DNA from 4 places in the Streptomyces sp. NBC_01320 genome. Region 1 is predicted to be linked to each of the others. Evidence: riboswitches for the same ligand, from Rfam matches in the RefSeq annotation. Region 1 holds a riboswitch; each other region holds the start of a gene.

Region 1 (5,441 bases):
CGAGGGTGAGATGGACGGCCCCGTCCTCGAAGCTGCGCTGCTGGGTGTACCCGGCGTCGCGGAACACCTTGATCATCTTGTTGTTGGCGGGCAGCACCTCGGCCGCGAAGCGCCGGATGCCGCGCTCACGCGCCACTGCGGCGATGTGTTCGAGGAGCGCCGATGCCACGCCGCGGCCCTGGTGCGCGTCCTGGACGAGAAAGGCGACCTCGGCCTCGTCGGCGGGGGCGGAGGCCGGCCGGCCGGTAGCGTCGATCCGGTCGTAGCGGACGGTGGCGATGAACTCGCCGCCGACCGTGACGGCGAGCCCCACCCGGTCGACGTAGTCGTGATGGGTGAAGCGGTGGACGTCCTTGGCGGACAGACGGGGGTAGGGAGCGAAGAACCGGTAGTACTTCGACTCGTCGGAGACCTGCTCGTAGAAGCTGACCAGGCGCTCGGCATCGTCCGTGGTGATGGGCCTGATGCGGGCCGTACCGCCGTCGCGGAGCACCACATCCGCTTCCCAGTGGTCGGGGTACGCGTGGTGCGGACTCTGCTCCGGCATGGGCTGCATGGGCAAAGCCTACGGCGCGGCCAGCGGTCGCGTAGGGCCCGGAGCCGGGGCAGTCTGAGAGCTCCGATCGGCCGTGTGGCACGGGCTGGGGCCGGGTTGCGGGTCGGCGGGAGCACAGCGCACTGCGTGAGAGACTGGTCTAGACAACCATTGATTCGTGAAGGGCAGAACCATGGCTGAGCGCCGCGTCAATGTCGGTTGGGCCGAGGGCCTGCACGCCCGCCCCGCTTCCATCTTCGTCCGTGCCGCCACGGCTTCCGGCGTCCCCGTGACGATCGCCAAGTCCGACGGCACCCCGGTGAACGCCGCCTCCATGCTCGCGGTGCTCGGTCTCGGCGCGCACGGCGGCGAGGAGATCGTGCTCGCCTCCGATGCGGACGACGCGGAAGCCGCGCTCGACCGTCTGGCGAAGCTGGTCACCGAGGGGCTCGAGGAGCTCCCGGAGACCGTCTGATTCCAGGGTTCCGATCAGGGGAAGCCTTTCCGGCCGATTCCTGTCGGGTCTATTTCTGTGGCGGAGCCGCGGCACCCCCAACCGGGGCCGCGGCTCCCTCGTTTTCGGATACCGACAATACATTCGGAGCGAATTCGGGCAGCCTAAAGAAAGCCCCGCGCATTTACTTCCCTTTGTATACGGCGCATGTGTTAATGCCGACCGCTCGCGGTGTTTACGGCATGTTGCGAAGTCCTCACCCGGCCGCCGGAGCGGGGTGCGCGGGCGTCGCGACCCGGGGCACCGCCCGCGCGGCGCAGCCGGTGCACGGCGGTGGCCCGCTCGGCGTGCTGGGCGGCCAGCGCCCTGGCCCGTTCCGCGTCCCCACGCGCCACGGCGTCCACGATGGCTCCGTGCTCGGCCCAGGAATCGGCGGGGCGGGCCGGCTGCTCGACCGCGTACATCCAGGCGATCTTGTGCCGTAGCTGGGTGAGCAGCGCGATGAGCCCGGGGCTGGCGGACGCCTGGGCGAGCGTCTCGTGGAACCAGCCGCCCAGCGAGCGCAGATCCTCCCCCTCGCCCCGTCGTGCTCTCTCCTGACCCAGCCTGACCAGGCCGCGGAGCACCTTGAGGTGCGCCTCGGTGCGGCGTTGCGCGGCACGGGCCGCACCCAGCGGCTCCAGCAGCATCCGTACCTCCAGAAGGTCGGCGGCCTCCTGTTCGGTGGGCTCGGCGACACAGGCACCCGCATGTCGGCGAGTGACCACGAAGCCCTCGGACTCCAGGGTGCGCAGCGCTTCCCGCACCGGGACACGAGAGACCCCGTAACGACGCGCGAGCAGCTCCTCGGTGAGTCTGCTGCCGCGTTCGAAGACACCGGAGACGATGTCGTCGCGGATTGCTGTGCATACCGATTGCGCCGGAATGCGCATGTCCGAACCTCCGCCTTAATCCCCGCGAAACGCGGCCGATCGACGCCTGTTCTGTGACTCTATTGCAATGCGACTGCATTTCCGACGCCGGGCCGAGAACCATGAATATCTTTTGGACCGGGGCCGGTTCCGCGGGGCGGTTCGGCAGGGGCGGAAACGACGAAGGCCCCGGCGGAAAACCGGGGCCTTCGGGGTGGTGCGGAGGGAACGTCGGTCAGACGTTCACGCCATGGGCGCGCAGGTACGCCACGGGGTCCATGTCGGAGCCGTACGAAGGCGTGGTGCGGGCCTCGAAGTGGAGGTGCGGTCCGGTGGAGTTGCCGGTCGAGCCGGAGAGGCCGATCCGCTGGCCCGCACCGACGCTCTGGCCGACGGAGACGCCGATCGAGGAGAGGTGACCGTACTGGGTGTACGTGCCGTCCGTCATCCGCAGCACGATGTTGTTGCCGTATGCGCCGCCCCAGCCCGCCTCGACGACCGTGCCGGCGCCGACGGCGACGACGGAGCTGCCGGAGGCGGCATGGAAGTCGATGCCCGAGTGCCTGCCGGAGGACCAGAGGGAACCGCTCGACTTGTAGCCGGTGGTGACGTACGAACCGGCGACCGGGAGCCGGAAGGAGCCCAGGCGGGTGCGCTCGGCGGAACGGGCAGCGCGGGCCTTCGCGTCACGGGCCGCCTTGGCGCGGGCCTCGGCCTTGGCCTTCGCCGCCGCCTCGGCCTTCGCCTTGGCCTTGGCCTTCGCTGCCGCGGCAGCCTTCGCCTTCGCGGCGACGTCGGCCTGGCGCTTCTGCACGTCGGCCTGGGTGGCCACCTGGTCGGCGAGGGCACCCTCGATGGCGATGATCTGGGTCAGGCCGGTCTCACTGACGGAGGAGGCCTCGGCATCCGTGGCGAGGGCCGGAGAGGCCAGTCCGCCGATGACGCCGGTGGTCGCCAGCGTCGCGACTCCGGCGACGCGCGCGCTCCTGCGCTTCAGGCGGCTCGGGGCACGGTGCTTCCCGGTGGGGCGGGTGAACGCCATGAACTAGCTGGTCCTTTCCTTCCTTCTCGCCTACCGGGTTAGCTGACGGGTTCGGAGCAGGAAGGTCTCCTACGGATCCCCGGCCTCGCAGGAGGTCGCGGCATCCGATTCACCCCAGGGACTGTGTGGGTCCCCGGCTCCCCAGGCTCGCGCCTGACGGGGACTCGGCGATCACTGCCCGGCGCCACGGATGCGGCATACGAGTGACGGACAGTGGAGCCGACGCTAGGCGGGGGCACTTTCATTCACCAAACGGACAGGGTGTTTTGTAGCGCATCCCACAGGGCAAGCAAGACACTTTCATGTCAAATCAGACAAAAGGGAAGACTCTGACGAGAAGCGACTCGCCAGGGTCTCCCTTTGTCCCTCTTTGCGGGACTTTGACACATCAGCCGGTGACGACCGACACCTCTCCGATGCCCAACGTCCTGACCGGCTCCTCGATCTGCGCGGCGTCGCCGACGAGAATCGTGACCAGCCGGTCCACGGGGAAGGCGTTGACCACGGCTGCGGTCGCCTCGACCGTGCCGGTCTCGGCCAGGCGGGCGTACAACTGTGCCTGGTAGTCGTCCGGGAGGTGCTGCTCGACCTGGTCGGCGAGCGTGCCTGCGACGGAGGCAGCCGTCTCGAACTTCAGCGGGGCGACACCCACGAAGTTCTGCACAGCGGTCTCGCGCTCGGCGTCGGTCAGCCCCTCGGCCGCCAGCGTCCGCAGGACCTTCCACAGGTCGTCGAGCGCCGCTCCGGTGGACTCCGTGTCCACCGAGCCGCTGATCGCCAGCATCGCCGCGCCGGTCGCACCGGAGGCGGAGTCCGGGGCCGTCGAGCGCAGGACCTGCCCGAAGGCCCGGACACCGTAGGTGTACCCCTTCTCCTCGCGCAGCACCCGGTCCAACCGGGAGGTGAGCGTGCCGCCCAGGCAGTAGGTGCCGAGGACCTGGGCCGGCCACACGCTGTCGTGCCGGTCGGCGCCGATGCGGCCGATCAGAAGCTGCGTCTGCACAGCGCCCGGACGGTCGATGATCACCACGCGGCCGGTGTCGTCGGCGGTGATCGGCGGGACCGGACGGGGCTCCACAGTGTTCCCGGTCCAGTCGCCGACGGTGTCGGCGAGCAGTGCGTCCAGGTCGATACCGGTGAGATCACCGACGACGACGGCGGTCGCGGTGGACGGCCGGACATGGGCCTCGTAGAAGGCGCGCACGGCCGCGGAGTCGATCCGCTCCACCGTCTCCTCGGTGCCCTGGCGCGGGCGCGACATCCGCGACGTGGCCGGGAAGAGCTCCTTGGACAGCTGCTTGGCGGCACGCCGGGCCGGGTTGGCCTGCTCGTGCGGAATCTCGTCGAGCCGGTTGTTCACCAGTCGTTCAACCTCGCTGTCGGCGAACGCGGGCGCCCGCAGCGCCTCGGCGATCAGCCCGAGCGCCTTGGCCAGCCGAGAAGCCGGGACCTCCAGGGAGACTCGCATGCCGGGATGGTCGGCATGCGCGTCGAGGGTGGCGCCGCAACGCTCCAGCTCGGCGGCGAACTCCTCGGCGGAGTGCTTGTCCGTGCCCTCGGAAAGGGCCCGCGCCATGATCGTGGCCACGCCGTCGAGGCCCTCGGGCTCGGCGTCCAGCGGGGCGTCGAGGAAGATCTCGACCGCGACGACCTGCTGGCCGGGACGGTGGCAGCGCAGCACCGTCAGCCCGTTGGGCAGGGCGCCGCGCTCGGGCGCGGGAAAGGCCCAGGGCCTGGCCGTGCCGGGGGTCGGCTGCGGGTGGTACTCCATCGAAACTCCAGTCGCGGCAGCGTCGGTCACTTGTCCGCCCCTTCGTGCGCGTCGGTGTCGGTGTCCGTCTCGTCGGCTTCCGCGTCGGCGGATTCGGCCGCCTCGACCGGCTCGTAGACGAGCACCGCCCGGTTGTCGGGCCGCAGCTGGGCCCTGGCCGCCGCCTGGACCTCCTCCGCGGTGACGTCGAGGACCCGCTGGACGGCGGTCAGGGCGAGCTGCGGGTCGCCGAACAGCACGGCGAACCGGCAGAGTTCATCGGCGCGGCCCGCGACCGTACCGAGCCGGTCCAGCCACTCGCGCTCCAACTGTGCCTGAGCACGCTCCATTTCCTCGGGCGTGGGGCCCTCGGCGGCGAACCGGGCCAGCTCCTCGTCGACCGCGGCCTCGATCTGCGACACCTCGACACCGCCGGACGTCTTCACGTCCAGCCAGCCGAGCGAGGGCGCGCCGGCCAACCGCAGCAGCCCGAAACCTGCCGCAACGGCCGTGCGGTCGCGGCGGACCAGACGGTTGTGCAGCCGGGAGGACTCGCCGCCGCCGAGCACGGTCAGCGCGAGATCCGCGGCGTCGCACTCCCTGGTGCCGTCGTGCGGCAGCCGGTAGGCGGCCATCAGCGCCCGGGCCGGGACCTCCTCGTGCACCTCTTCGCGCAGCTGCTCGCCGATGATCTCGGGGAGCGTGCCGTCGCGCGGCGGCTGCTTGCCGTCGTGGGACGGGATGGAGCC
Region 2 (5,441 bases), 1.3 Mb from region 1:
CAGCCCGAGGCCGCCGAGGAACGCGGCGTCCTCGTCGGTCGCGTGCGCGAGGTGACCGCTGCGGAAGAGCCGTCCGTACCGCACCCGGCGGCCGTCGGTGGTGGGCAGGCCACCCACATCGCGGAAGTTGCGCACACCTGCCAGCTCGGGTTCCGTCGACGGGACCTGCGGCACCTGCTGCGTCACGGTGTCTCCTGGAGTGTCTGGCGTCGGCGCGGCTCGCCGGCGAGGTCAGTTCCTGCGACGATACGACATTGATTCCTCGGGCAATCATCTCGGCCGTTTCCTGCTGAACTCCCCACGGAATTCCCCTCGCACGGGCGTTGCCCGGCCGTCGGTCGGCGGTCGATGATGTGCGGAACTGTGGGAATGTGGGGATGACATGATCGAGACGGGCGACCGCGGTCGGACCTGGCTGCTGACCGGGGCGAGCGGCAGCTACGCGCTGCACCTCACGGACCGGGACCGACTGCTGCATCTGCACTGGGGGCCACGGATCTCCCTCGCGGCCGCCGAGGCACTCGCCGCCGCGCCCGAGCCGCCCTTCCGGGGTTTCGAGTCGCAGCTGGACGGCCGCGAGGAGTACCCGGTCGAGGGCGGCCCCCGCTTCGTCCGGCCCGCTCTCTCCGTACGCACCCCCGAAGTCCGTGGCACCGAATGGGTGTTCGCCGGGGCCGCCGTGGACGGCGACGAACTCCGTATCGCGTTCGCCGACTCCGTGCAGTGGCTCGCGCTCACCCTGCACTACCGCATGCGGGAGGACTCCGACGTCATCGAGCGCTGGGCCACCGTCACCCACACCGGTCCCGACGGTCCGCCGCTGGAGCTGCTGCGCGCCGACGCGGCGGCCTGGGCGCTGCCCGCCCGCGACAGCTGGCGGCTGAGCCAGCTCCACGGCCGCTGGGCGGCTGAGACACAGCTCGTACGGTCGGAGCTGACGTACGGCGAGAAGGTCCTCTCCAGCAGGCGCGGCCACACCGGACACCAGTTCCTGCCATGGGTCGCGCTCGACGCGGACGGCGCCGCCAACGAAGAGGACGGCGAGGTGTACGGCTGCGCGCTCGGCTGGTCCGGCTCGTGGCGGATCGCGGTGCAGCAGCTCCCCGACGGGCTCGTGCAGATCACCGGAGGCGCCGGATACGACGACTCCGGGCTCCTGCGATTCGCACCGGGGGAGACGTACACCACACCGGTGTTCGCCGGTCTGTGGAGCGCCGAAGGGTTCGGCGGGGCGAGCCGGGCCTGGCACGCCTGGCAACTGGCCCATGTCGTCCCGGACGCCGGGAGCCTGCGGCCGGTGCTCTACAACTCCTGGGAGGCGACCGGCTTCGACATCGCGGAGGACCAGCAGCGCGCCCTCGCCGAGCGCGCCGCCGCGATGGGCGTCGAGCTGTTCGTCGTGGACGACGCGTGGTTCGGGCAGCGCACCAGCGACCGGGCCGGACTCGGCGACTGGACCCCCAACCCCGAGCGATTCCCCGGCGGGCTGAAGCCGCTCGCCGACGAAGTGCACGGACTCGGCATGCAGTTCGGCATTTGGGTCGAGCCGGAGATGGTGAACGCCGACAGTGATCTGTATCGCGCGCACCCCGACTGGGTGCAGCACTTCCCCGGGCGGACCCGGACCGAATTCCGTCATCAGCTGGTGCTCAATCTGGCCCGGACCGATGTGCAGAACCATCTGTGGGAGCAGCTCGACACGCTGCTCTCCAGCGCCCCGATCGACTATGTGAAATGGGACTTCAACCGCTGTTTCACCGATGCGGGCTGGCCGGGCGAGGACTATCCGCAGAAGCTCTGGATCGCGCATGTGCACGCGCTCTACGCGCTGATCGACCGGCTGCGGGCCGCCCATCCCGGTGTCGCCTTCGAGTCCTGCTCGGGCGGCGGCGGCCGGATCGACCTGGGGATCCTCGCCCGTACCGACCAGGTGTGGACCTCCGACAACACCGACCCGCTCGACCGGCTCGCCATCCAGGAGGGCTTCGGGCAGATCCATCCGGCGCGGGTGATGGCCGCCTGGGTCACCGACAGTCCGAATGTCCAGCTCAACAGCAGGACCAGTTCGCTGCGCTTCCGCTTCGTCAGCGCGATGGCCGGGGTGCTCGGGGTCGGCGGGGATCTCACCGAGTGGAGTGACGAGGAGCTGGCCGAGGCGCGGAGCTGGGTGGATCTCTACAAGGAGATCCGTCCCGCGGTGCAGCACGGCGCGCTGTACCGGCTGCGTGCCCCGCGCGGTGGGCTCAGCGCCGTGCAGTACGTGCACGGCGACGAGGCCGTGGTGCTGATGTGGCTGGAGGCGCAGCGGTACGGGGAGCGGCCGCCGGCCCTGCGGCTGCGCGGGCTCGACCCTGCGGCGACCTACACCGACCTGGACACCGGGGCGGTCCACCACGGTGCCGTGCTGCTGCATCAGGGTCTGCACACCGGGCTGCGGGGCGATCTGGACGCGAAGGTGCTGAGGCTCCGACGTGGCGGACGCCCATGACATGTCCGTATCGCGGCATTTAGTGGAACATGGCCTACTTCTGCGGGAGATGATGCCCTACTCGTGAGCGGGATCATATCCGTGACGGTGTGTGGTGGCGCCACGGACGGGTATTCCGGACGTCGCGCGGAAAGCCAAGATCCATAATCCACGGAGGGTGACCGGAATTCCGCGCCGATTTCCCTTCGCGGATTCCATTGAGTAATCGATGGCTTGTTTCCGCCGTCCTCGCTCGCCTACGGTCACCCTCAATCCGGACGGACCGCCTAATCCTGCCGCCGCCCGGAATTCGCACCCACTCACGTGTGGCAGGAGCGGGGGAACCAGGTAAGCCGCCGGCCGGAGAGATCCGGCCGGCTCGGGGTGAAGTCGCGAACTGCGACCGGGCATCTCCAGCCCGAACCCGACAGCTCACCTCGTAGGCGCCGGAGAGGAAATTCTTCATGCCCACATCGGGTAAGCATCGCCGTACCAAGTCCAGCACGATCGCCCGTGGCGTCGCCGCCGTCGGCGCCGGTGGGGCCGTCATCGCCCTTCCGCTGCTCGGCGCCACCGGTGCCCACGCCGCGGAGCAGGCCGCGCCCACCGCGCAGTCGGCAGCCACGCACGTCGCCGTCGAGGCCGCGCCGGTCGTGAAGAAGCAGGTCGAGACCCGGACGTACTCCGTCGTCGCCGGTGACTACCTGTCGAAGATCGCCGCCGAGCAGCAGGTCAAGGGCGGCTGGCAGAAGCTGTACCAGGACAACCGCGAGGTCGTCGGCGAGAACCCGAGCCTGATCTTCCCGGGCATGAAGCTGACGCTCGGCGGCAAGCCGGCCGGCTCCGCCGCGACCGCGGACACGCAGTCCGCCCCCGCTCCGTCGAAGGCTCCGTCGACCTCCTCGGCCGACAAGTCCGCGTCCCAGCCCAAGGCTTCGGAGTCCGCCAAGACGTCCGCCGCGGCCGACCAGGGCACCAACTCCGGCTACGTGCACCCGGTCCCGGGCAACCACACCACCGCCTACCGTGCCTCGGGCGCCAACTGGTCCAGCGGCAGCCACACGGGTATCGACTTCCCGGTCGCCACCGGCACCAGTGTGAAGGCGATCACCTCCGGCACCGTCGTCACCGCCGGCTGGGGTGGCGCGTACGGCAACCAGGTCGTCATCAAGCACGCCGACGGCCACTACTCGCAGTACGGCCACATGTCCTCGCTCTCCGTCTCGGCGGGCCAGACCGTGACCGCGGGTCAGCAGGTCGGTCTCTCCGGCGCGACCGGCAACGCCACCGGCCCGCACCTCCACTTCGAGATCCGCACCGGCCCGGCGTACGGGTCGGACATCGACCCGATCGCCTACCTGGCCTCGCACGGGATCTACGTCTGATCTACGTCTGATCCACGGCTGATCCGGTCGGTTCGGTGAAGGGGCGGTGCGCGGCGGCGCACCGCCCCTTCACTTATTCCCCCTTTACCAAAACCTGACCAGGTGGTCTATCTCACCACCCGTCAACCCCTTATTACGGTCGCGTAAGTCACATTCGGCGGTGCAGGATATGCGCTTGTGGCAGACGATTCGAGAAACATTCAACGTGGCGTCATCAATCGGCATGGCGCCATCGGGTCGTACGCAGCGATTGGCGACAGCTTCACCGAGGGAGTCGGAGACCCCGGCCCGGACGGAACCTTCGTCGGCTGGGCGGACCGTTTCGCGGTATTTCTCGCGGACCAGCTCCCGGACACCGATGCGGCGACGAGCTCCGAGGGCTCCGCGCACGGAAACTTCCGGTACGCCAATCTCGCCGTACGCGGACGCCTCCTCGACCAGATCGTCGAGGAGCAGGTGCCGCGCGCCAAGGAGCTCGCACCCGATCTGGTGAGCTTCTGCGCGGGCGGCAATGACATCATCCGGCCCGGCACCGACCCGGACGACGTGGCCGAGCGCTTCGAGCGCGCGGTCGCCGAGCTGACCGACTCGGTCGGCACCGTCCTGGTGACCACCGGCTTCGACACCCGCGGCGTTCCCGTACTGCGCCGTCTGCGCGGCAAGATCGCCACGTACACCGCCCATGTGCGCTCCATCGCCGACCGCTACGACTGCCCCGTTCTCGACCTGTGGTCGCTGAAGTCCGTGCAGGACCGGCGAGCCTGGGACGACGACCGGCTCCACCTGTCGCCCGAGGGGCACACCCGGGTCGCGCTGCGCGCCGCCCAGGTCCTCGGCCTCGAAGTCCCGGCCGACCCCGACCAGGAGTGGCCCCCGCAGGCACAGCGCGGCACGCTGGAGGTCCGGCGCGACGACATCCACTGGGCGCGCGAGTACCTGGTGCCGTGGATAGGACGGCGGCTGCGTGGCGAGTCCTCCGGCGACCACGTCGAGGCGAAGCGGCCGGACCTCCTGCCGCTTTAGGACCCGTCTTCGGCCTCGTCTGCCGGACGGGCCCGCTCCCTTTCTGATTCCCGGGGGCTTCAGGCCTGTCCGGCGACGGGGGACAGGGGCAGGAACCGGCGTCCCGAGGGCGTCGGTATGCCGGGGCGTCGGGCTGGTACGCGCTCCAGGACGCCGCCCGCGAAGACGTCGTACAGCGGCAGCGTCTCCAGATGCACATAGCCGATGTGGCAGTCGCAGACGGCGAGCGGACAGACCCGCGGACCGAGCGCACTCCGGTAGCTGCCGTCGTACAGGTTGCCCAGCTCGGCCGGGACGAAGTGGCAGCGGCGCACCGTGCCGTCACCGTCCACCGAGATGACGGACTCGCCGGTCCGGCACGGCAGGCCGGCCGAGCGGTGCGGGTGTCGGCTGTACGGGAAGAGGGGGTCGAGGACCGTCCAGCGGTCCGCCTCCTCGTCCGTGTAGCTCTGCCCCTCAGCGGCATTGACCCAGAGATAGACCTCGTCGGGCAGGTCGGTACGGAGCCGTCGCGCCTCGTCGAAATGGTCCTCGAGACCGACGACACCGACGCTGTACCGGACATC
Region 3 (5,441 bases), 1.8 Mb from region 1:
CAGGGCGACGTAACGGGCCAGCCCCTCGCGCTCGGAGAAGTCCAGGGACGCCTGGAGCCGCTCCGGGCTGATGTTGGAGGCGGCGATGGCGCGCACCTTGCCGTCCTTCACCAACTGGTCGAGAGCGGTGATGATCTCCTCGACCGGGACGGTCTCGTCGTCGAAGTGCGTGTAGTAGAGATCGATGTGGTCGGTGCCGAGGCGGCGCAGCGACTGCTCGGCCGCAGCCTTGATGGTGGTCGCGGAGAGGCCCTTGTACGCGGGATGGGCGCCGACCTTCGTCGCGACGACGATATCGGAGCGGTCGGAGCGTGCGGCGAGCCATTTGCCGATGACGATCTCCGACTCGCCGCCCTCGTTGCCCGGGACCCAGGCGGAATACGCGTCGGCGGTGTCGATGAAATTGCCGCCCGCCGCGGCATACGCGTCGAGGACGGCGAACGACTGCGCCTCGTCGGCGGTCCAGCCGAAGACGTTGCCGCCGAGGGCGAGCGGGAAGACCTGAAGGTCGGAAGAGCCGAGCCTGCGGAGAGAAGTCATAAGTGGATCAACGAAATCCACCGGTGCCGCTATTCCATGCATGGCGCAGGGGAAAGCCGTGGACAAACGGACCGGCAGCCCTGACGTCGGGGGTGAGCGTCAGGGCTGCCGGGGATCGGTGGCGGGCCGGTGGGACGGCTCGCGTTCCTCGGGTCAGGGTGTGAGGCCCTTGTCGCGCAGCCAGGTCATCGGGTCGATGCCCGTGCCGCTCGAGGTGTGGACCTCCAGGTGGAGGTGAGGGCCCGTCACATTTCCGGTGGCGCCGACGCGGCCGATGGTGTCACCGGTGGTGACCTTCTGGCCGACGCTGACGTTGATCGACGACTGGTGACAGAACCACAGCTCCGTACCGTCCTCGAGCTCCAGGACCGTGCGGTAGCCGTAGGAGCCGGACCAGCCCGCCGACTTGATGGTGCCGGTGTGGATGGCCTTGATCGGGGTGCCGGTCGGCGCCGCGAAGTCGAGACCGGTGTGGTAGCCGGAGGACCACATCGAACCGGCCTGGCCGAAGGTCGAGGTGATCGTGTACGAGGAAGTGGGGATGGCGTAGCTGGCGGCCAGTTTGGCGAGCCGCTCGGCCTCGGCCTTCGCCTTCGCCTCCTCCTCCGCCTTCTTCTTCTCGGCCTCGACCTTGGCCGCCGCTGCGTCCTGCTTCTGCTTCGCCTCGGCTGCCGCCTTCTCCGCGGCGGCCTTCTCCTCGGCCGCCTTGGCCTCCGCGTCGGCGGCGTTCTGCTGCTGCTCGGCCTGCTGGAGAATGCGGGCACGGAGCGCCTCGCCGGCGTCCGTGGCGCCCTGCGCGGCCTCGGCGGTGGTGATGCCCGCGCTGGTCAGCGGTGCGGCGGCGGTCTTGGCCTGGGCCTGGTCGGTGGCGGACTCGTCGGAGAACAGCGCGCCCACACCGGGGAGGGAGCCGGCGTCGGGGAGATTGTTCGCGATGGAATCGGGAAGGGAGATGGAGACCGGCGGCTTGCTCTGCGCGGTGGCCATGCCGCCCGCACCGACGGCCGCGATGACGCCGACACCGAGAACCGTGGAGCTACGCGCGAGCCCGTTGCGCTGCTTGGCGACGCGGTGCCTGCCGCGTACGGGGCGGACGGACTCCTCGGTGGGGTTCCATTCCTCCCAGGCCCGGTCGGTCTCTCCGAGGCCTTCGGTCCCGAACTCGGTGGTGAACTCGGTGTCCGCCCCGGATCCGTACTCAGTGGTGAAGTCGGAGCCGAACCGGGAAGGGGCTTCGGGGGCAGGCTTGTTGGACGCCACGGGGGCGCACTCCTTTCCTTCCTTCTCGCCTACCGGGTTAGCTGACGGGTTCGGAGCAGGAAGGTCTCCTACGGATTCCTCTGCCTCTCACGAGACACAGGTGTCCGATTCACCCCATGTAGGTGGTTCCCCGGTTCCCTTGCGGAATTCGGCGCTCGCGCACGGGTGCCGCCACTGACGACGGCTGGGACGACCGCGCTGCGTTATCGAACGTTAATAGACACACGGGTCCTATTCCAAGCCGTTCCTACTGATCGCTGACGACCTTGGCCTGGACTTTACGGGACACAACCGGGTGGAATCGGGCGAGTTGACCCGGACTCAGTCACTACCGTTTTTCTGACGTTGCGTCAAACGTTATGCGGAGTGACACTCTTCGATTACGCACGGTGGCATCGCCCTCGTGTGCTCACCGCGGTCGCGTCTCATTACTGCCCGCGCCCCACGATCTTCACGGTCCTGCGTCGTCCCGGCTGCCCCTCCGCGGGCCGTGCGACCGCGACCAGCGCCAGGTCGTCGGTGGACTTGCCGCCCGTGTGCAGCCGTACGTCATCGGTCAGTGCGGACAGCAGCTCCTCGGGCCCGGAGAAGAGCCGTCCGCGCAGCCGGGCCGCCGGATCGTAGAAGATCCCCTGCTTGTCCCGAGCCTCGGAGAGGCCGTCGGTGTAGACGAGCAGCGTCGTCCCGGCGGCCAGACTCCAGACGTCGGCCAGGTCCGGCCACACCCCCAGCCCCATGCCGAGCGGCAGCGCGGGCACGCTCGGCACCAGCACCTCCACCCCGCCGTCGGCGTGGAGCAGCAGCGGCTCGGGATGGCCGCGGTTGACGATCCGTACCTCGGCAGCGTCGTGCGGGATCTCGGCGAGTGCGGCGGTGACGAACCCCTCGACCGGATCGATCCCGCCGCGCCGCTCCCCCTCCCGCGCCAGCGCCCGCTCCAGCCGCTGCGCCACGTCCTCCAGCGAAGCCTCCTGCTCGGCGGCCTCCCGGAACGCGCCGATGATCACGGCCACCGCCTCGACCGCGTCGAGTCCCTTGCCCCGCACGTCCCCGACCACCAGCCGCAGGCCGTGCGGGCTGTCCACCACGGCGAACAGGTCGCCGCCGACGAACTCGTCCGCCTGCGCCGCCTCGTACCGCGCGGCGACCTGCAGCCCGCCGATCCAGTCGTTCGGCTTCGGCAGCACGGCCCTCATGGCGGTCTCCGCGATGACCCGCGCCGAAGCGAGCTGCTCAGTGCTTCGCTGTACGACTCCGTTGATGAAGAAGGCGAGGATCGAGGCGGTGAGCACGGTGATGACCTCGAGGGACGGCACGACCTGCAGCAGCGCGCCGCTCTCGCTCCGCAGGACGAGGATCGAGAGCAGCGAGGCGACGCCGATACGGACGGTGCCCGCCCGTGAGAAGAACGGTGCGGCGGCCAGCGGGGCCGCCACGAACAGCGGCACGGCGGTGAACGGCGGCGGGGTGAGGATGTCGAACACGAGCCCGACGGCGATCAGCAGCGCCGGCAGCGCGCCGACGAACCGCCGGGAAGGTCTGCCGCCCCCGCCCCGCGCCCCGCGCAGCTTCTCCGCCATCCCCACCTGTGGTCTCCTGCCCGGTACGCGCAGCGGTTCCTGCGGTCTCCTGCCCGATGCGCCCCGCGGTCTCCTGCCCGGTACGCGCCTGACTGCGGACGTGCCGCACCCCACTCCCCCAGGCTGGCCGGAGCGGCGCCGCGCGGCGACTCCGCGTCGGCCGAAGGGGGGACGGAAACACGAATCAGGCCCGGCATGCTTCGCACATGCCGGGCCTGATTCTTCAGTAGCGGGGACAGGATTTGAACCTGCGACCTCTGGGTTATGAGCCCAGCGAGCTACCGAGCTGCTCCACCCCGCGTCGGTAAACACAACTCTACGCCATCCGGGACGGACGGTTGACCATTTACTGATCCGCCTGTGCCCATCCGCTCCCATCCACTGCCCCAAGGCACCGAATTCGAGAAGCAGTTGCCGGCGAAGTGCCTTCTGCCGCAACGTATCTGCCGCACCCTCCGGGGCGGAGAAGCAGCCCGGCTCAGTTCGAGTCGGTGATGTGCGGGGCCCGCTTCGCGTCGACCGCCGGCTTCGCCGTGTTCGCACCGCGCTGGATTGCGTGGAGGATCGCCAGCCCCTGGCTGACCACGCCCGCCGCCATCTCGTTGACACCGTTGGTGCCGTTGAGCACGGTGAGGTCGGCCCCCGACATCCCGCGGGCGGCCGCGTCGGCCAGGGCCGGCAGGTTCTCCACGATCCGGTTGGCCGCGATCAGCTCCTGATTGCCGTCCCGGAGCGAGGCGGCACGCGCGGTATTGGCGTCGGCCTGCGCCTGGGCGACGGTCCGTTCGGCGTACGCACTGCCGTCGGCCTGGAACTTCGCCTGGTCGCGGGCGGCCTCGGCGAGCGTGCGCTGCCGGTACGCCTCGGCGTCCGCCGGACGCCTGACCTCCGCCTCCAGCCGTTGCGCCGCCAGCGCCGCCTGCCGCTCGGCCAGTGCGGTCTGCTCCTCGACGACCTCGTGCGAGGCCCTGGCCTGGGCGAGAGGTCCGGCCTGGGCGGCGCGGGCGTTGTACTGCTCGGTCTCGGCGAGGAAGCCGGCCCGCTTGATCGCGGTGTCCCGTTCGTACTCGGCCTTGAGCGCCGCCGCCTGCTGCTCCCGCTCGGACGCCTCCTGGTCCGCTCTGGCCTGGGCGATCCGGGCCTGGCTGGCGACGGCGGCCGCGTGCGGGGCGGCGAGGTTGTTGATGTAACCGGTGGAGTCCTCGATCTCCTGGATCTGGAGGGCGTCCACGACGATGCCGAGCTTCTCCATCTCGCTGTGGCTGCCCGCGATGACCTCCTGGGAGACCCGGTTCCGCTCCCGGATGATCTGCTCGACGGTCAGCCCGCCGACGATGGAACGCAGGTGTCCGGCGAAGATCCGGCCGGCGAGTTCCTCCATCTGGTCCTGTTCGGACAGGAAGCGGCGGGCGGCGTTGGCGATGGAGACGGCGTCGTCACCCACCTTGAAGACGGCGACGGCGCGGACGTTGAGGCGGATGCCCTGCTGGGTGACGCAGTCCTCGGTGATTTCCGCCTCGCGCAGCGCCAGGGAGAGCATCCGTGCCTTCTGCTTCACCGGTAGGACGAAGCTGCCGTGACCGGTGACGATCCGGAACTGGGTGTCCTGGTTCTGCCGTTTCGATTTCGATCCGGAGATGAGCATCGCCTCGTTGGGGGCGGGAACGTGCCAGAACAACATGAGTTGACTCCTGCCGTACGCCTTTCTCGACGTGATGTCCCGGTGCGGTGCCGTACATCGCCTTCCCCGACGTCGCTCCCCGGCGTCGGTTGCCGGTTCAGGACGGCAGGCGCTCGACGATCACGCCCCGTGCCGAGACCGAGTCGACGACAACGACGCGTGCGTCCCTGTCGATCGACGTCGCCGACCATGCGGTGTAGGCCTCCGACCCACCCCGTACGGCCACCAGTACTTCGCCGGGGCCGTTCGGCGGGATCGGCACAGTGACGCGACCGACCGCCCCGATCGGGCTCCAGGCGGACCCATCCGCGGCGCTCATACGCCACACGCCTCCCTCGGTCATTCCACGGTACTCCGCGCCGCCTCCGCGGGAACGGCCC
Region 4 (5,441 bases), 2.8 Mb from region 1:
GCCCGGCAGGCCCTCGCCGACACCCGGCTCTCCAAGAATCCTGCGCACCACGACGAGCCGGCGCACGCCAAGGGGAAGACCGGCATCCCGGGCGAGCGCAAGGCGGAGCTGATGACGCATCTGCTGAACATCGACCCGCCCGACCACACCAGACTGCGCCGACTGGTCTCGAAGGCGTTCACGCCGCGCCGGGTCGCCGAGTTCGCCCCGCGCGTGCAGGAGCTGACGGACCGCCTCATCGACAACTTCATCGAGGAGGGATCCGCGGACCTCATCCACGATTTCGCGTTCCCGCTCCCCATCTACGCGATCTGTGACCTGCTCGGCGTCCCGCGCGAGGACCAGGACGACTTCCGGGACTGGGCGGGGATGATGATCCGCCACGGCGGTGGTCCGCGCGGCGGGGTGGCCCGGTCGGTGAAGAAGATGCGCGGCTATCTCGCGGAGCTCATCCACCGGAAGCGGGAGAACCCGGGGGAGGACCTGATCTCGGGGCTGATCCGGGCGAGCGACCACGGCGAGCACCTCACCGAGAACGAGGCCGCCGCCATGGCTTTCATCCTCCTCTTCGCGGGATTCGAGACGACGGTCAACCTCATCGGCAACGGGGTGTACGCCCTGCTGCGCGATCCGGAGCAGCGGGAGCGGCTGCAGCGCTCGCTCGATGCGGGGGAGAGCGGGCTGCTGGAGACCGGCATCGAGGAACTGCTGCGGTACGACGGTCCGGTGGAGCTGGCGACCTGGCGGTTCGCCACCGAGCCGCTGACCCTCGGCGGGCAGCGGATCGCGGCGGGTGACCCCGTGCTGGTGGTGCTCGCCGCCGCCGACCGCGACCCGGAACGGTTTACGGACCCGGACACGCTGGACCTCGCGCGGCGTGACAATCAGCACCTCGGATACGGGCACGGCATCCATTACTGCCTGGGAGCACCGCTTGCCCGACTGGAGGGGCAGGCTGCCCTGGCCACCCTGTTGAGGCGCCTCCCGGACCTGCGGCTTGCGGTGGAACCTACCGATTTGCGGTGGCGTGGCGGGCTCATCATGCGTGGACTGCGCACGCTTCCGGTGGAGTTCGGTCCCGGACGGCGTTCCGGCGAAGGTGACGCCCTGTCAACTCTGTGACTTTCACGTGATCTGCGCTGCATCGACTTGTGACAGGCGTTCGAGTGCCGCTACGTTCACCGTTCGACTCACCAGTCACTTGTCAGTCACACGGAAGGCAATCCCATGGGCTCCGCGAACGGCAGGCACCGTCGCCCTCGCCAGGCACCCGCGATCGTCGTCACCGCAGGCGTGACCGGTTCGGCCATCGCCATCCCCCTGCTCGGCGCGGCCGGTGCGCACGCCGCCGACGCCACGACCTGGGACCGGGTCGCAGAGTGCGAGAGCGGCGGCATGTGGAGCGCCGACCTCGGCAACGGCTTCTACGGCGGTCTTCAGTTCTCGCAGGGCGACTGGAAGGCGTACGGCGGTGAGGCGTACGCCCCGCGCGCCGACCTCGCCAGTCGCTCGCAGCAGATAGCGGTCGCCGAGAAGGTCCTGGACGACCGGGGGCCGAAGGAGTGGCCCAGCTGTGCGGTGATCTCCGGGCTCACGGAGGACGGGTCGTTGCCGGGGGTCGACCCGGGAATCGTGCCCTCGGCCGAACCGGCGGAGAGCGGGGATGCGTCCGAGGCGCCGTCCACCGAGGCGTCCGCCACGCCTTCGGGCAAGGCGTCGCACAAGCCGTCAGCCACGCCGTCGTCCAAGAAGTCTGATTCATCCGAATCACCCCAGAAGTCTGGCTCGTCCGACAATGGGGTGGGTGGCAAGCACCGCGGTGCGCCGGCTTCCGAGGTGAGCCATGGCATGGGCAGGGGCGGCGACCGGGACTCGGGTCGGCATGCTTCCCGCGGTAACAGTGCCGGGCGCGACACGCGCGCGGCGGCGACAGACGGCGATTACACCGTCCGGCCGGGCGACAACCTCTGGGCGATTGCTGACGCACAGAAGGTTCCCGGTGGATGGCCCGCTCTCTATGAGGCGAACAAGGGTGCGGTCGGCGGCGACCCGGACCTCATCCTGCCTGGCCAGAGCCTCGATCTCGGCGTGAAGTCGAAGTGAGAGCAGTCTGATAAACGGCTAAAAGCACCCCAAAAATAGGGGTAGTTCAGGGACCTATGTCCGCTTATGCGTAAGTGAGACATGGGTCTCTTTGTGTCAACTGGCGTGTCGCGTCTGCCGGGTCTGTCCGCACCGCTCCTCACCTGCGAAAACACTGTGCGATCGGATGCCTGTAAGGACTGATTGTCCGTTATGCCCATCTTTGAATGTCGAGGTTGCGTACGTTTACGGTCGGAACCGCTCGCACCGCGGGCCCCGTCGACCGTCACGCCGAATCCTGCCGTCGGTCGAAGGGAACAGACGCGTAAAGCGCCGTAGGCAGGAGCGGGGGACCCAGGTAAGCCGCCGGGCCCGATGGCCGAAAGACCGTCAGGACCGGCTCGGGGTGAAGTCGCGTGCTAGGACATGCGACCGGGCAACTCACTTGGCCCGAACCCGACAGCTCACCTCGTAGGCGTCGGTGAGGAGAAGTTCCATGCTGCTGAACAGCAAGGGCAAGCACCGTCGCCCGTCCAAGGCCGTCCGTGTCGCCACGCTCGCCGGCGTCACCGGTGCCGCCATCGCCGCTCCCCTGATGGGTGCGACCGGTGCCTCCGCAGCCTCCGTCGCCACGTGGGACGCCGTCGCCCACTGCGAGTCCGGCGGCAACTGGTCCATCAACACCGGCAACGGCTACTACGGCGGCCTGCAGTTCTCGCAGTCCAGCTGGGCCGCCGCCGGTGGTACGCAGTACGCCCCGCGCGCCGACCTCGCCACCAAGGCACAGCAGATCGCCACCGCCGAGAAGCTCCTCGACATGCAGGGCCCGGGTGCCTGGGGCTGCGCCGGCGCCGGCAACCTGACCAACGACGGTGTCGACCCGGGCGTCGACACCGGCTCCACCGCGCAGCGGAGCACTCCGGCGCAGGAGCCGAAGCAGGCCGCGCCGAAGCAGGTCGAGCGCACCGAGGCCCCCGCCGCCTCCCGCGCGGACCGCGGCACCGCCCCCAAGGCCGCGACCAAGAAGACCGTCACCACGCCGACCGGCGCGAAGGTCGCCAAGGGCGACGGCGAGTACAAGGTGAAGTCCGGCGACTCGCTCAGCAAGATCGCCGCGCAGCACAAGGTGAAGGGCGGCTGGCAGCAGCTCTTCAAGCTGAACAAGGACATCGTCGAGGACGCCGACCTGATCTACCCGGGTCAGCAGCTCCACCTGACGAAGTAGGACGGGCCTCCGTATCTACGGGCTCCCCGTAGATACGGGCTCTCTCCTCCCCGAGCACCCCGACCCGGCGCGGATTCCCCCGTACGCGCAGGGTCGGGGTTTCAGCGTTCAACTGTTGTCGTTACCGTCCAGTAGAAATCTGGATCTTTGCCCTGCTATGAGAGCCCTTGGGTCCTTTTTCGTCCCAGGAGGCGGGCGGTCGGCGGACCGAGGCGGCCCAGCCGGTTAGGCTCTTGTCGCAAGGCCAAAGCGACCCTGCACAACCAGCGTCATATCCCAGAAGGAGATGCCTCGTGCCGTCCATCGACGTCGTCGTAGCCCGGGAAATCCTCGACTCCCGCGGAAACCCCACGGTCGAGGTCGAGGTTGGCCTCGACGACGGCAGCACGGGCCGTGCTGCTGTTCCGTCCGGCGCCTCCACCGGTGCGTTCGAGGCCATTGAGCTTCGCGACGGTGACCCCAACCGCTACCAGGGCAAGGGCGTCGAGAAGGCCGTCCTCGCCGTGATCGAGCAGATCGGCCCGGAGCTCGTCGGCTACGACGCCACCGAGCAGCGGCTGATCGACCAGGCCATGTTCGACCTGGACGCCACCGAGAACAAGGGCTCGCTCGGCGCCAACGCGATCCTCGGCGTCTCGCTGGCCGTCGCACACGCCGCGTCCGAGGCCTCGGACCTGCCGCTGTTCCGCTACCTCGGTGGCCCGAACGCGCACCTGCTGCCCGTCCCGATGATGAACATCCTCAACGGTGGGTCGCACGCCGACTCCAACGTCGACATCCAGGAGTTCATGATCGCGCCGATCGGCGCGGAGTCCTTCTCCGAGGCCCTGCGCTGGGGCGCCGAGGTCTACCACACGCTGAAGAAGGTCCTGAAGACCAAGGGCCTGTCGACCGGTCTCGGCGACGAGGGCGGCTTCGCGCCGAACCTGGAGTCGAACCGCGCCGCCCTGGACCTCATCCTCGAGGCCATCAAGGAAGCCGGTTACGCCCCGGGCAAGGACATCGCGCTCGCGCTCGACGTCGCCGCCTCGGAGTTCTACAAGGACGGCAAGTACGAGTTCGAGGGCAAGTCCCGCTCGGCCGCCGAGATGACCGAGTACTACGAGGAGCTCGTCTCCGCGTACCCGCTGGTCTCCATCGAGGACCCGCTGTACGAGGACGACTGGGCCGGCTGGAACGTCATCACCCAGAAGCTCGGCGCCAAGGTGCAGATCGTCGGTGACGACCTGTTCGTCACCAACCCGGAGCGCCTGGCCCGCGGCATCGAGGAGGGCTCCGCCAACGCGCTGCTCGTCAAGGTCAACCAGATCGGTTCGCTGACCGAGACCCTGGACGCCGTCGAGCTCGCCCAGCGCAACGGCTTCAAGTGCATGATGTCCCACCGCTCCGGCGAGACCGAGGACGTCACCATCGCCGACCTCGCCGTCGCGGTGAACTGCGGCCAGATCAAGACCGGCGCCCCGGCCCGCTCGGACCGCGTCGCCAAGTACAACCAGCTGCTGCGCATCGAGGAGATCCTCGACGACGCGGCGGTGTACGCGGGCCGCTCCGCGTTCCCGCGCTTCAAGGGCTGATAGCAGGCCCGGCATCGGGCAAAGGCCCCGGCCTCCGTCCGTCCCCGCACTCGGTCCCGTACCGTGTGCGGGGACGGACGTGCGTAGTGGGGAGGCGGAGACATGGCCGCGAAGGACCGGGAACGGTTCTCCACCGCGACCCGGCTGCGACTGCTCGGTGAGCAGACCGCCGCCCGCGTCTACCGGTCCCAGAACCGTCGCCAGGCCCGCCGTTCCCGGCTCACCGGCCGGGCCGCGTTCCTCGCCCTGGTCGTCTGCTCCCTGGTGGTGGCGCTCGCGTACCCGATGCGGCAGTACGTGTCGCAGCGCGACGAGATCGCCGACCAGGAGCGGCTGGCGCAGGAGGCAGAGAAGCACACCGAGGAGCTGCGCGACGAGAAGGCGCGCCTCCAGGACGACGCGTACATCCGGCGGCTGGCCCGGGAACACCTGCACTACGTGCGTCCCGGGGAGACCAGCTACACGGTGATCGACCCCGACGCGGCGAAGGAGCGCAGCGGAGGGGCGAAGGAGACCGACCGGCCGTGGCACTCCAACCTGTGGGACGGCGTGGACAGCGC

Evidence for each region. A riboswitch is a leader RNA that binds a small molecule or an ion and turns the genes downstream of it on or off. The one in region 1 is predicted to bind cyclic di-AMP.
Region 2: another riboswitch for cyclic di-AMP. It lies ahead of OG395_RS13070 (M23 family metallopeptidase); the one in region 1 lies ahead of OG395_RS18615 (M23 family metallopeptidase).
Region 3: another riboswitch for cyclic di-AMP. It lies ahead of OG395_RS26820 (M23 family metallopeptidase); the one in region 1 lies ahead of OG395_RS18615 (M23 family metallopeptidase).
Region 4: another riboswitch for cyclic di-AMP. It lies ahead of OG395_RS31690 (transglycosylase family protein); the one in region 1 lies ahead of OG395_RS18615 (M23 family metallopeptidase).

The regions. Positions count from the first base shown of each region.
Region 1 covers NZ_CP108390.1:4,105,078-4,110,518, forward strand. The annotation lists gene OG395_RS18600 (bifunctional acetate--CoA ligase family protein/GNAT family N-acetyltransferase) at 1-556, opposite strand, end outside; gene OG395_RS18605 (HPr family phosphocarrier protein) at 729-1,010, shown strand; gene OG395_RS18610 (GntR family transcriptional regulator) at 1,202-1,921, opposite strand; gene OG395_RS18615 (M23 family metallopeptidase) at 2,136-2,942, opposite strand; cyclic di-AMP (ydaO/yuaA leader) riboswitch at 2,956-3,122, opposite strand; gene OG395_RS18620 (M16 family metallopeptidase) at 3,331-4,713, opposite strand; gene OG395_RS18625 (M16 family metallopeptidase) at 4,740-5,441, opposite strand, start outside.
Region 2 covers NZ_CP108390.1:2,786,359-2,791,799, reverse strand. The annotation lists gene OG395_RS13080 (tyrosine-protein phosphatase) at 1-186, opposite strand, end outside; gene OG395_RS13075 (alpha-galactosidase) at 383-2,488, shown strand; cyclic di-AMP (ydaO/yuaA leader) riboswitch at 2,771-2,928, shown strand; gene OG395_RS13070 (M23 family metallopeptidase) at 2,932-3,852, shown strand; gene OG395_RS13065 (SGNH/GDSL hydrolase family protein) at 4,030-4,875, shown strand; gene OG395_RS13060 (STM4011 family radical SAM protein) at 4,935-5,441, opposite strand, start outside.
Region 3 covers NZ_CP108390.1:5,895,880-5,901,320, forward strand. The annotation lists gene OG395_RS26815 (aldo/keto reductase) at 1-540, opposite strand, end outside; gene OG395_RS26820 (M23 family metallopeptidase) at 694-1,800, opposite strand; cyclic di-AMP (ydaO/yuaA leader) riboswitch at 1,812-1,964, opposite strand; gene OG395_RS26825 (PP2C family protein-serine/threonine phosphatase) at 2,229-3,380, opposite strand; tRNA gene OG395_RS26830 (tRNA-Met) at 3,608-3,681, opposite strand; gene OG395_RS26835 (SPFH domain-containing protein) at 3,859-5,061, opposite strand; gene OG395_RS26840 (hypothetical protein) at 5,159-5,380, opposite strand.
Region 4 covers NZ_CP108390.1:6,947,771-6,953,211, forward strand. The annotation lists gene OG395_RS31680 (cytochrome P450 family protein) at 1-1,122, shown strand, start outside; gene OG395_RS31685 (transglycosylase family protein) at 1,228-2,103, shown strand; cyclic di-AMP (ydaO/yuaA leader) riboswitch at 2,404-2,575, shown strand; gene OG395_RS31690 (transglycosylase family protein) at 2,579-3,307, shown strand; gene eno (phosphopyruvate hydratase) at 3,601-4,881, shown strand; gene OG395_RS31700 (FtsB family cell division protein) at 4,984-5,441, shown strand, end outside.